Regions from separate parts of the Caballeronia sp. INML2 genome, predicted to be linked through region 2. Evidence: riboswitches for the same ligand, from Rfam matches in the RefSeq annotation. Region 2 holds a riboswitch; the other holds the start of a gene.
The links. A riboswitch is a leader RNA that binds a small molecule or an ion and turns the genes downstream of it on or off. The one in region 2 is predicted to bind cobalamin.
Positions count from the first base shown of each region.

Region 1: it holds a riboswitch for cobalamin, as region 2 does, so the genes downstream of both, NCT32_RS03105 (TonB-dependent receptor domain-containing protein) here and cobW (cobalamin biosynthesis protein CobW) in region 2, are expected to answer to the same signal.

Region 1 is NZ_JALQDH010000010.1:52,739-58,883, reverse strand. It holds gene cobT (nicotinate-nucleotide--dimethylbenzimidazole phosphoribosyltransferase) at 1-228, opposite strand, end outside; gene NCT32_RS03115 (ABC transporter ATP-binding protein) at 240-1,016, opposite strand; gene NCT32_RS03110 (iron ABC transporter permease) at 1,013-2,011, opposite strand; gene NCT32_RS03105 (TonB-dependent receptor domain-containing protein) at 2,047-3,921, opposite strand; cobalamin riboswitch at 4,001-4,326, opposite strand; gene NCT32_RS03100 (hypothetical protein) at 4,585-4,953, shown strand; gene NCT32_RS03095 (cell division protein ZapA) at 4,950-5,264, shown strand; RNA gene ssrS (6S RNA) at 5,370-5,551, shown strand; gene NCT32_RS03085 (EVE domain-containing protein) at 5,623-6,081, shown strand.
Region 2 is NZ_JALQDH010000049.1:66,498-72,642, reverse strand. It holds gene NCT32_RS18130 (CbtA family protein) at 1-129, shown strand, start outside; gene NCT32_RS18125 (DUF1289 domain-containing protein) at 184-426, opposite strand; gene NCT32_RS18120 (cobyrinate a,c-diamide synthase) at 423-1,721, opposite strand; gene cobO (cob(I)yrinic acid a,c-diamide adenosyltransferase) at 1,727-2,329, opposite strand; gene NCT32_RS18110 (cobalamin biosynthesis protein) at 2,620-3,024, opposite strand; cobalamin riboswitch at 3,133-3,391, shown strand; gene cobW (cobalamin biosynthesis protein CobW) at 3,513-4,598, shown strand; gene cobN (cobaltochelatase subunit CobN) at 4,604-6,145, shown strand, end outside.

The sequences.
Region 1 (6,145 bases), on a different contig from region 2:
ACTCACGCCCTCCTTCGCGATGCCGTGATCGCCGGCGAAGACGATCATCGCGGGACGCTCGATGCGCGGCCTGGTCGCGCGCTGGATCAGGCCCATTTGCAGCGCGAGGGATTCGAGCCGCCCGAGACTGCCGGGCGGCTTCGTCTTCATGTCGATGACGCGGCGCAGTTCGGCTTCGAGTGCGCGGTCGAGTGCGCGGGGCAGCGGGATGTCGTTGAACGAGGACATCGAAATTCCTTTCAGGGGCGATGAATGGAAGGCACGAGCGCTTCATGCTCGCCGTCGCGGATGAGCGCGAGCGGATAGCCGAATGCCGCGCCCGCGCGTTCGGGCGTGAGGACGTCGGCGACGAGGCCCGCGTGAGCGGCGCCGTTGCCGTCGAGCAGGAGCGCATGCGTCGCGAAACGGCGCGCAAGGTTCAGATCGTGGCACGAGAAGATTACGGTGCGCTTGTGCTCGCGCGCGGTGTCGCACAACGTATGCAGGCAGTCGATCTGATGACGCAGGTCGAGATGCGAAAGCGGTTCGTCGAGCAACAGGCACGGTGCGTTCTGGCACAGCACGGCAGCCAAGGCAACGCGCTGGCGTTCGCCACCCGAGAGCGTCAGCACGTCGCGCGAGGCGAAGGACGCGAGGCCGAGCGTGTCGAGCGCGGCGCGCGCGGCGCTGCGGTCGTCTTCGTTCTCCCAACCCCAGCCGGTGAGATAGGGAAAGCGGTTGAGCAATACGGTGTCGAGCACGGTCGCGCTGAAGGCGTCGTGCATGGCTTGGGGCATCAGCGCGCGCGCGCGTGCGAGGTCCGCCGCGCGCCATGACGCGAGTGCGCGGCCATCGAGCGACACGCGGCCTGACGCCGGTTTCGAGAGACCCGCGAGCACGTTGATGAGCGTCGTCTTGCCCGCGCCGTTCGGCCCGGCGATGCACCATACTTCGCCCGTCGATATCGTCTGCGTGAGACCGCCGATGAGCGTGCGCGCGCCCGCGCGAATCACGACGGCATCGAGTTGCAAGGTCATCGCGCTCTCCGCAAGAGCATCCACAGGAACATCGGCACGCCGATCAGCGCCGTGACGACGCCCACCGGCAACTGCGCGGGCGCGATCACGGTGCGCGCGGCCAGATCGGCGGCCATCACGGCGAGGCCGCCCGCGAGCGCGGCGGCGGGCACGAGCATGCGCTGATCGTTGCCGAACGCGAGGCGCAGCAGATGCGGCACGACGAGGCCGACGAAGCCGATGGTTCCCGCCGTCGTCACCGCAGCCGCCGCGGCGATCGACGCGACGAGATACACACGCAGGCGCAATCGTTCGACCGGCACGCCGAGCGCACGCGCGGTGGCATCGCCGCGCAGAAGCACGTTCAATTGCGGCGCGACAGGAACGATGGCGACGAGCGCGACAGCGAGCGCAATCAACGCAGGCCACGGCGCAGCCGCGCCATTGAGATCGCCCGTCAGCCAGAAGATCATGCCGCGCAGCCGGTTCTCGGGCGCGATGCTCAGCATCAGCGTGATCAGCGCGCCCCATCCCGATGCGATCACGACGCCCGTGAGCAATAGTCGCGGCGACGCATCCTGAGCGCTCTGCCTGAGATCCTTGCGCGCGAGTCCGAGCACGACGACGATCGATGCGAACGCGCCCGCGCACGCCGCGATATCGACGCCCCACCACGGCACCGATGCGAGCATCGCGGCAAGCGCGAACGTCGCGGCGCCGCCGGATACGCCGAGCACGTACGGCTCCGCGAGCGGATTGCGCAACAGCACTTGCAGCAGCGCACCCGCCATCGCGAGCAGCGCGCCCGATGCGAAGCCCGCGAGCGCGCGCGGCAGCCGCAAGGTGAGCACGATCTCATCGGCGATATCGGGCATCGCGGCGTGCGAGCGAACGAGCGCGCCGAGCGCACGCGACATGGGCAACGCGACACTGCCCATCGCGAGCGACGCGACGAGCACGATGAACGTCGCCACGGCGAGCGCGATCCAGATCGCGGCCGCGCGGCTCGCGTTCATCGCACGCGCACGCTGGAGACACTCAGGCGCGTTGCTCACGACGGATGCCAGCCGAGCGTGATATAGGCGCCGCGCCGCGGCGTGTTGTACGAGTACGCAAGTTCATAGTCCTTGTCGAACAGGTTGTCGATGCGCGCTGTGACGTACCACGACTTCGAGACGTCATAGCGCGCCGAAAGATTCACGATGCCGTAACCCGCGAGCGTCGAATCGTAATCGTGGCGCTCTCCGCTCATGATCCACTCGCCGCCGACGCGCCAGCGCGCGATCGTGCGATGCACCGTGAGCGTCGCGAAATGCCGCGCGCGCCGCGTCAGATCCTCGTGATTCGTCTCGTCGACGGGATTCTGGAACGTGACGCCCGCGCGCACGTCGGTTGCGCCGACATGTCCCGCCCACGATCCCTCGATGCCCTGCACTTTCGCGCGCCCGACGTTCTGCGCGACATAGTAGAACCCGCCGTCGGAAACATAGTCGATCAGATTCGAATAGCGCGTCTGGAACAGCGTCACGCGCATCACGCCGAGCGCATTCGATGCGTACTGCAACGCCGCCTCGACCGAATGGCTGCGCTCCGGCTGGATCGACGGATTGCCGCTGAACGGATAGTAGAGGTCGTCGAAGCTCGGCGCGCGAAACGAAGCCGCATAGCTCGCGCTCGCCTTCCAGTGCGCATCGAAGTGATATGCGTAGCCCAGATAGTAGCTGTTCGCGCCGCCGAAATCGGAATACTGATCGTGCCGCAGATTCGCCTGCAAATCGTTCGCGCCGATGTGCCCCACGTAGCCCGCGAACACCGAATTCACGTGACGATCGGGCGCCGTGAACTGGTCGGAATCGAGCGTCTGATCGAGATGCTCGTAACCGGACAACAGCGTGTGCGCATCGGTGATCCTGAAATCGTTCTGCCACGTGTATTGCCGATTCTCCGAGTCGAAGCGGCTCGTATAGACGCCGTTCTGCTCGATATTCGCGCGATCCTGCCCCTGCGCGACCGTGAAGTGCGTGGTCCAGTTGTCGGTGATCCTGCCATTCGCGAACACCGACGCCGAACGCACGCGATCGTGCGCTTCGTTGATGTCGGATGGCTGGCCGTAGGCATCGTCGAAACTGTCGATGCCGTTCGATTGCATGAAGCGCACGCCCGCATCCCACTTGTCGCTGAACCGGTGGCGCAGCGTCGCCGCGACGCTCTCGTTCAGATAGCCGTTCGCGTTAGGATTCGCGCCGGGCGCGATCGCCGGATCGATCGACGAGAATCCATCGGTCTTTTCGCGTGACACGTTCAGGCTGAAGGTCGTGCGGCCGTCCTTGTCGAGCGCGCCGTTCACGCCCGCCGATTGACGCTGCGTGTGATAGCTGCCGTACTCGGCCTCGAAAGCGAAGCGCGGCGGATGCGGCTCGCCTTCCCTGGTGAAGATCTGCACGACCCCGCCAATCGCATTCGAGCCGTACAACGCCGATACATTGCCGTTCACGACCTCGACGCGCCCGATCTCATCGAGCATCAATTGCGATAGCTGCGCCGCGCCGAGCGACACCGATTCGACGCGCACGCCATCGATCAGAACGAGCGATTGCGACGACGCCGCGCCGCGTATGTAGACGCCCGAATTCGCGCCCGGTCCGCCGTTGCGCGTGACCTGCACGCCGGGCGCGAGCGCGACGAGGCCGAGCGCATCGTCGGCGTTGGCATCGGCGATGTCCTGTTCATCGAACGCCGATGTCTGCGGGATCGATTCGGCGAGCGGCTGCGGCGCGCGCGTCGCGGTGACGACGACTGGGGCAAGCGTTTGCGAGGCGCCGTCGGCGGCGTGCGCCGCGCCGGGGAGCGCCGAGCCGAAGACCGCTGCAACGAGCGCGACATGACGAGTGGGGCCGTTCTTGAGCGCGGCCTGTGGCAATACCATGAGTGAAGTTCCGTTTCGCATGAGCGCGACCCCGCTCCCCGCGAGGACGATGCGCGACGAACGCACTTGCGCATTGAGCGCCGATGCGTCGAACTCTGGCCGGTATCCGGGCTGACGACGGATCGTCTCGCCTTCCCGCGCATCGTGCGCAGTGGCGTCGACACGTTTCTTGCAGTGGATTCGAATAACAAACCCGGTGTGATGAAAATCCACACGTTTGCGCTGCAAAAACGCGCATGAGACGACTTGCAACTTGCGTTGCGGTCGCTTACCGTTGCGGGGGCAGCACAGGTTGGCTCATCCCGGGTGGGTCCCGGTCGGACTTCGGAGACTTCGCTCCCTGTTTCCCGTTTGACTGCATCCGCGAGATCCGCGAATGCGAGCACCAAAAAGTGCGGCAAGTGTAGGAGCGCGGGTTGGGGCCGTCAAGAAAACGGCACGGACAGAGTAGCGCGGCACATGACGAATCGAACGAGAATCGGCCGGCCTGTCCCCACGAGCGATGACCAGCGCTCGCCTTTTCTGCACACGAATGCATGGCGACATGCGCTTGATTCGAAGGATTAAGCGCGAGATCGCATGCTGTTACGTCTCGAAACGAGACAATTATCGGAAGCTCCGTTGAACCGCGCTAAAATGCGAGGTCTTTAGAGGACGCAGCACATGCTCAACGAACTCGAATCACTGTCAGGAAATATCGGCCGGCTGATCCAGATCAGCGAGCGCCACAATCAGGCGCGTCAGGCGCTGCAAGAACAACTCGAACAACTGCGCGCCGACTATGCGAACGTGCAGGCCGAACTTGCGCAAGTGCGTGAAGAGCGCGATACGCTGCAATCCGAACGCGACTCGCTCTCCGCGAAAATCGACGACGCGCAAGTACGCCTCAACGCCATTCTCGAAAAGCTGCCCCGCGCGAAGTCCGCGCAACATGCCGAATCCGACAATCAACTCGATCTCCTCGACGCCGATTCCCGGGAAGCACAGGAAGCGGAATTGCACGGCGAGCATCATCAAGGAGAGAAGGCATGACGACCACGCAGATCGAAGTATCCATTCTCGGGCAGCCGTATCGCCTCGCGTGCTCGCCGGAAACGGAAGGCGCATTGCGCGAAGCCGTCGCGCGCGTCGATGCCGAGATGAACAAGGTGCGTAATGCGAGCAGCGTGCGCGGCACGGATCGCATCGCGGTGATGGCAGCGCTTTCGCTGGCGTCGGAATTGCTTAAGCTGCAGGACAGCGTGCGTCACGGCGAGGCCTTCCCCGCCGAGGAAATCCGCCGCACGATGCATTCGATGAACGAACAACTGGGCGCGGTCATTGCGCAGTATGAAGCGCAGTGAGACGTCTGCGCGCTGAGTCAATCAGCACGCAATATCAATCGAAAAAAGAAACTGCCGATTTGCTCCCGAGAGGCTGCATAAGGCAAACGATTGGTGTAGAGTGACGGTTCCCTGCCTGGTTCGCCAAGGTCATATATTCCTTGAACCAATGCTACATTGGCACGGTTGCGGAACCTTGCAGCACGGGCGCGCGCGTCGCTAGTCCGATGTACCCGAAGTGTTGCTTACCGCGACCAATCTTGAACCCAGGTTCAGGATGCCGGCCTAGCGGCCGTGGCGGGGACCCATTCAAGAAACGGCATCGGTTTTTCCGATGCCGTTTTCATTTGCATCGACGATTTCCGCATAGCGAACCATCATGCGCTACTGGCTGATGAAGTCCGAACCGGACGAAGCGAGCATCGATCACCTCGCGCACGCGCCGAATAAAACCTTGCCGTGGACGGGCGTGCGCAACTATCAGGCGCGCAACTTCATGCGCGATCAGATGCAGCTCGGCGACGGTGTGCTTTTCTATCATTCGAGTTGTCCGGAGCCTGGCATCGCGGGCATCGCGAAAGTGTGCTCGACGGCGTATCCCGATCCCACTCAGTTCGATCCGAAGAGCGATTACTACGATCCCAAGTCCACGCAGGAAACGCCGCGCTGGATGCTCGTCGATGTCGAGTTCGTGAAGAAGACGCCGCTCATTTCTCTCGCCACGTTGCGCGAGCATGAGGCGCTCGCGGACATGCAGGTGCTCGCGCGCGGCAATCGCCTGTCGATCACGCCGGTAACAGAAGCGCAGTGGCGATTTATTACCGAACAACTCGTCTAACAAGGAACTTACGACACGAAGGCCGCGCCTAAATCCCGTCGCGAATCACGCGATATCCCGCGTT
Region 2 (6,145 bases):
TTGTGGAACTTCCGCCTGGCCGCGATCGGCATTCAGGCGCTGATCTGGACGACGCTCGGTCTCGTGTTCGGCGCACTCGCCGCACGTGAACTGGACCGGCCGGCTGTCAGGAGAATGGCGGCGGCTTGACGCTTCTTGCAGGCTCGATTGTCCGGCCCACGTTTCGATCGAAGCGTGGGCTTTCTATTTCGCGCTTGCCGCACGCCGTGCGAGCAACGCGTCGAATAAATCGAGCTTCGCGGCTTCGTCCATCGATTTGAAGGTCTTGATTTCTTCGCGGCTTCTGAAGCATCCAAGGCATAAGCCCGTTTCCGGATCGAGCTTGCAGACGTCGGTGCAGGGCGAGCCGATGGGTTCCTGCGTCTTTGCGCGCTCGATCGTGAATGCGAGATCGAGCGGCGTGCGAATGTCTTGCGTCGTCGTCATAGTGATTCGCCGCGAAAGAGCGCGGCAGCGGCGGCCGGATTCGACGGCCAGTAAGCGTGCATGTAAGTGGCCGTGACCGGCCCGTGTCGATAGAGCGCTTCGCCCGATGTGCCCGTCGTCGCGTGTTTCGCCTCGAGGACGGCCTGCATCGGCGTGTGCAGAGTCGAGTAATGGAACGTGTGGCCCATCATCGCGCCGTGCGTCGTGTCGATACGCTGCATCGCGAGGCGCGACAGCTTGCGTTGCATTGCGGCATCGCCCGGAAGAATGCCGAGCATCGCGTGCCGTGTGCCTTCGATGTCCGTCAGCGTGTCGAGCAGATAGAGCATGCCGCCGCATTCCGCGACGACCGGCTTCGCTTTTGCAACGTGTTCGGCGATCGACGCGCGCGCGTTCGCATTTACCGCGAGACTTGCCGCATGCAGCTCGGGGTAACCGCCGGGAAGATAGAGCGCATCCGCATCGTGGGGCGCGGATTCGTCGGCGAGCGGCGAGAATGTGCTGATGCGCGCGCCCATCTCGGCGAGCAGATCGACGTTCGCCGGATAGACGAACGAGAACGCTGCGTCGCGCGCAATCGCGATATGCATCCCGTCGAGCAGACGCGGGGGCGCGGGAAGGGTCGTATCGTCGAAATGAACGGGCGGCGGCAGATCCGCGAGCGCGGTTTGCGCGATCGCGTCGGCGGCGCGATCGAGGCGCGCGTCGAGGCCCGCGATTTCGTCAGGCTGCGTGAGACCGAGATGACGCTCGGGCAGCGCGATATCGTCCGCGTTCGACAGATGGCCGCAATAAAGCAGCCCCTCTGGAATGGTCTCCGACAGCATCTGCGCATGGCGCGCCGACGCGACGCGATTGGCGAGCACGCCATGAAACGGCACGTCCGCGCGATAACGCGCGAGCCCGAACGCGATCGCGCCGAAGGTCTGCGCCATGCCGTGCGCGCCGATCACCGCGAGCACGGGCACGTTGAACGCGGCGGCGAGGTCGGCGCTGCTTGGCGTGCCGTCGAAAAGACCCATCACGCCTTCGATGAGAATGAGATCGGCCTCGCGGGCGGCCTGTGCAAGCAAGGCGCGGCACGCGTCGAACCCGACCATCGAGAGATGCAGCGAATACACGCTCGCGCCGCATGCGCGCTCGAGGATCATCGGATCGAGAAAATCCGGGCCGGTCTTGAACACGCGCACGTTCAGGCCACGGCGCGTGTGATGGCGCGCAAGCGCGGCCGTCACCGTGGTCTTGCCTTGATGCGACGCGCTTGCGCCGATGAAAAGAGCGGGGCAGTCGGGCATTGCGTTCAGAACTCGACGCCGCGTTGCGCCTTCACGCCCTGCTCGCGATAGGGGTGCTTCACGAGCCGCATCTCGGTGACGAGGTCGGCGAGTTCGATCAGCGCATCGGGCGCATGCCGGCCGGTCACGACCACGTGCAGCATCGCGGGCCGCGCCTTGAGCACGTCGAGCACTTCATCGAGCGGCAGATATTCATACTTGAGCACGGTGTTCAGTTCATCGAGCACGACCATCTGATAATCGCCGCTTTCGATCATGCGCCGCGCCTCGTTCCAGCCTTTGCGCGCAGTGGCCATGTCGGCCTCGCGGTTCTGCGTGTTCCAGGTATAGCCGTCGCCCATCGTGACGAAATCGCAATGCGCGATCGCGCCGAGGAAATCGCGCTCGGACGTATGCAGCGCGCCCTTGATGAACTGCACGACGCCGAGCTTCATCCCATGACCGAGCACGCGCACGGCCATGCCGAACGCCGCCGTGGTCTTGCCCTTGCCGTTGCCGGTATTCACGATCAGCAGGCCTTTTTCATGATCGGCGGCGGCCTGCTTTTTCTCGTGACCTTCCTTGCGACGCTGGGTCATGCGCAGATGCGATTCGGTATCGGTTTTCACATCGACTCCATTCGAATGGGGTTGCAGCGGGTCTTTGCATGACGAAAGACGGCCGTATCGTACATCAGCAGCGGCCGCGTTTTCGGCTTAATTCTGCGCTAACAGACGGTGGGCATCATGCAGTCACGCAATCACCGACTTCAGGAGCAAGGAAATGGACGCGCTCTATCTCTATCTGGAACTCGTGGCGCTGGCCGTTCTCGTCTGGCTTTGCCGCGATAAGTTCAAGCCACCCGTTGCAAAGCCGCTCGCCGAAACGGCGCGCCCGCGCACCACGGCCAAACCGGTGTTCATGTTCCGTTCGCATCGGGTTCATGCGCCATTGCGACCGCGACAGTTACGCCGCAACCGATCGTCTTTGGCACGATGAGCGTGTGCGCGTTGCCTGCAAGCAGCGCGCATGGCTCGCATACGCCATCGACGTTCATATGTTTCGCCGCGTGATGTGACATCGCCGTGCGAGGCGTGCGCGCGATCTCATCGGCGGTATAAAAGCGCAGCGGCAGGCCATGACGTGCGCAGAAAGCGAGCAAGCCCGCTTCGTTTCGCTTCGCATCGATGCTCGCGACGATCGCGATGTCGCCGAATTCGAGCGTGCCCAGCGCGACGCGCACCGCATGTTCGATCGCATCGGCGCTCGTGTCGCGCCTGCAGCCGATGCCGACGGCGAGCCGCATGATTGCAGGCACATTCATGCGAACGATCGAAGATTTCATGGTGAATGACGAGAGTGCGCTGCGTGGGCCGACATTATGACACCGCGCGAGCGGCGTCATTTCTTGACGCTCGCGCGCGCCGGGCCTAGACTTTCACGCAGTTTTGGTGCTCGCGCGCGGATTCTCTCGTGCGCAGTTAAACGGGAAGCAGGACACGTTCCTTTCGACCGATCGAGCGGACGTCAACCTGCGCTGCCCCCGCAACGGTAAGCGATTCCCCGCGCGCGCGATGTTTTCATCGCACGATCGGGAAGCCGGCTTCGAGGCCACTGCGCGTAGTAACGCGCGGGAAGGCGAAGCGGCGCGGTCGTCAGCCCGGATACCGGCCAGACTTTCACGGAGGATCGCTGTCGCGGGGATGCGGCGCGGCCCATGTTCATTCAAGCGTGTGCTTTCCTTTTTCATGCCGCAGCGTTGCCACGCATCGCGCGACACGAAGCGCACGCATACGAAGCCACGGAGCTACGATGCAAACCCGCAAGATCCCCGTCACGGTCGTGACCGGCTTTCTCGGCAGCGGCAAGACCACACTGATGCGCCATATCCTGTCCAACGCGAAAGGAAAGCGCATCGCGGTCATCGTCAACGAGTTCGGCGAGCTCGGCATCGACGGGGAAATCCTGAAGGGTTGCGGCATCGGCTGCGACGACGAAGCCGGCTCAAAAGACCGCAATCTGTATGAACTCGCAAATGGTTGCCTGTGCTGCACCGTGCAGGAAGAGTTCTATCCGGTGATGGAGCAGCTCGTCGAGCGGCGCGATGGCATCGATCACGTGCTGATCGAAACATCGGGTCTTGCGTTGCCGAAGCCGCTCGTGCAGGCGTTCAACTGGCCGTCGATCAAGAACGCGTTCACGGTCGATGCGGTCGTCACCGTGGTCGATGGCCCCGCTGCCGCAAGCGGCCAGTTCGCGTCGAACCCCGTCGCCGTCGATGCGCAGCGCAAGGCCGATCCGAATCTCGATCACGAATCGCCGTTGCATGAGTTGTTCGAAGATCAGCTTTCGTCGGCGGATCTCGTCATCGTGAACAAGACCGACCTCATGGACGAGGCAGCGCTGCACAAAGTCGAAGCGCTCGTGCGCCCCGAGATCCCGCCCGAAGTGAAGATCGTGCCCGCGCAAATGGGCAGGCTCGACGTGCATACGCTGCTCGGCCTCGGAGCTGCATCGGAAGAAACGATCCATCTGCGGCACGATCATCACGGCTCGCCCGACGAAGAAGGCCATGCCGATCATCATCATGACGCGTTCGATTCGGTCGTCGTTCATGGCAGGGTCGAATCCCGCGAGCAGGCCATCGCGGCGTTGCACACGCTCGTCGAGCATCACACGATCTATCGCGTGAAGGGTTTCGCGGCATTGCCGGGCGCGGCGATGCGGCTCGTCGTGCAGGGCGTAGGACGTCGTTTCGACAGCTATTTCGATCGCCGGTGGCAAGCCGATGAAGCGAAGACGCAAAGCCGCTTCGTGCTGATCGGCGAAGACCTCGATCGCGACGCGCTGCAACGTGCCTTCGACGCGGCGCTCGCAAGCGCCTCCGTGCAGGCGTAACAGCGATGCATCTGCTTCGCACGACACCGGGAGGCTTCGTCGACGATGCGCAAGGCGTCATGCGCATCGAGCAGACACGTGCGCCGATCGTGGTGCTCAGTTCCGCCGACACGACGCTTGCGTTGCTCGCGAGCGTCTTTCCGCGACTCGAAGCGGGCTTTCCCGACGTGCGGCTCGCGAATCAATCGTTTTTACGCCAGCCGGCATCGGTCGATTTCTATGTCGACGACGTGTTGCGTCACGCGAGGGTCGTGATCGTCGATCACCTCGGCGGCGAATCGTATTGGCCCTATGGCATCGAGCGGCTCGTCGCGCTCGCGAAGCAAGAGCAACAGATGCTCGCTATGTTTTCAGGCGATCTCACGGAGGATCCGAATCTCATCGGCAAGAGCACGGCGGATGCGGAGTTTTGCCGCGAGCTGTCGCGCTATCTACGCGAAGGCGGCGCGCGCAATGCGGAAGAATTCCTGCGCTCGATTGCGCATCGCGCGTTCGGTTTCGGGCGCGAACCGCAACCGCCGAGGCCGCTGCCCGCGGTCGCGATCTATCATCCCGAACGCGATACCGCCGCCATCGAAGACTGGCAGGCACGATGGACAGAAGGCGCACCCGTCGCCGCGATCCTGTTCTATCGCGCGCACTTGCAGTCGGGCAATACCGCCGTGTTCGATGCGCTCATCGAAGCGCTCGAGAAAGAAGGCATGAATCCGCTGCCGATCGCAATTTCATCGCTGAAGGAAAGCGTGAGCCGCGAAGTCGTCGAACGTTTATGCGCGGAGCATCGCGCATCGCTCGTGTTGAATACGACGGCCTTCGCCGCGAGCGTGATCGGGCAAGACGAAACGTTCGAAGTCGCGGGCGATGCGCCTGTGCTCCAGGTCATCCTGAGCGGCGGCAATCGCGACGACTGGCAAAAGGACAATCACGGCCTGAACTCGCGCGACGTCGCGATGCATGTGGCGCTGCCCGAAGTCGATGGCCGCATCATCACGCGCGCGATCAGTTTCAAGGGACTCGCTTATTACTGCAAGCATACGCAGGTGGACGTGGTGCGCTATCAGGCCGATGCGGAACGCGTGCGCTTCGTCGCCGAACTGAGCCGCCGCTGGTGCAGGCTGCGCCAGACGCCGAACGCGCAGAAGCGCATCGCGCTCGTGCTCGCGAACTATCCGGCAAGCGAAGGGCGCATCGGCAACGGCGTGGGACTCGACACGCCCGCATCGACCATCGGCATTCTGTCGATGCTCGCGCGCGAAGGCTATCGCGTGGGCGACATTCCAGAGACTGGCGATGCGCTCATCGCCGCGCTGACCGAAGGCGTCACGAACGATCCCATCGTGCGCGACTTGCGGCCCGCGCTGCAAAGTCTTTCGGTCGATGAATATCTCGATGCGTACCGCACGCTGCCCGCCGATGCGCGCGCCGCGCTGGAAAAGACCTGGGGCGCGCCCGAAGACGACCCTACGGTGAGACGCGGCCGCTTCATGATCTCGGGCTATCGTTGCGGCGAAGTCTTCGTGGGGATTCAGCCTTCGCGTTCGCGCGAA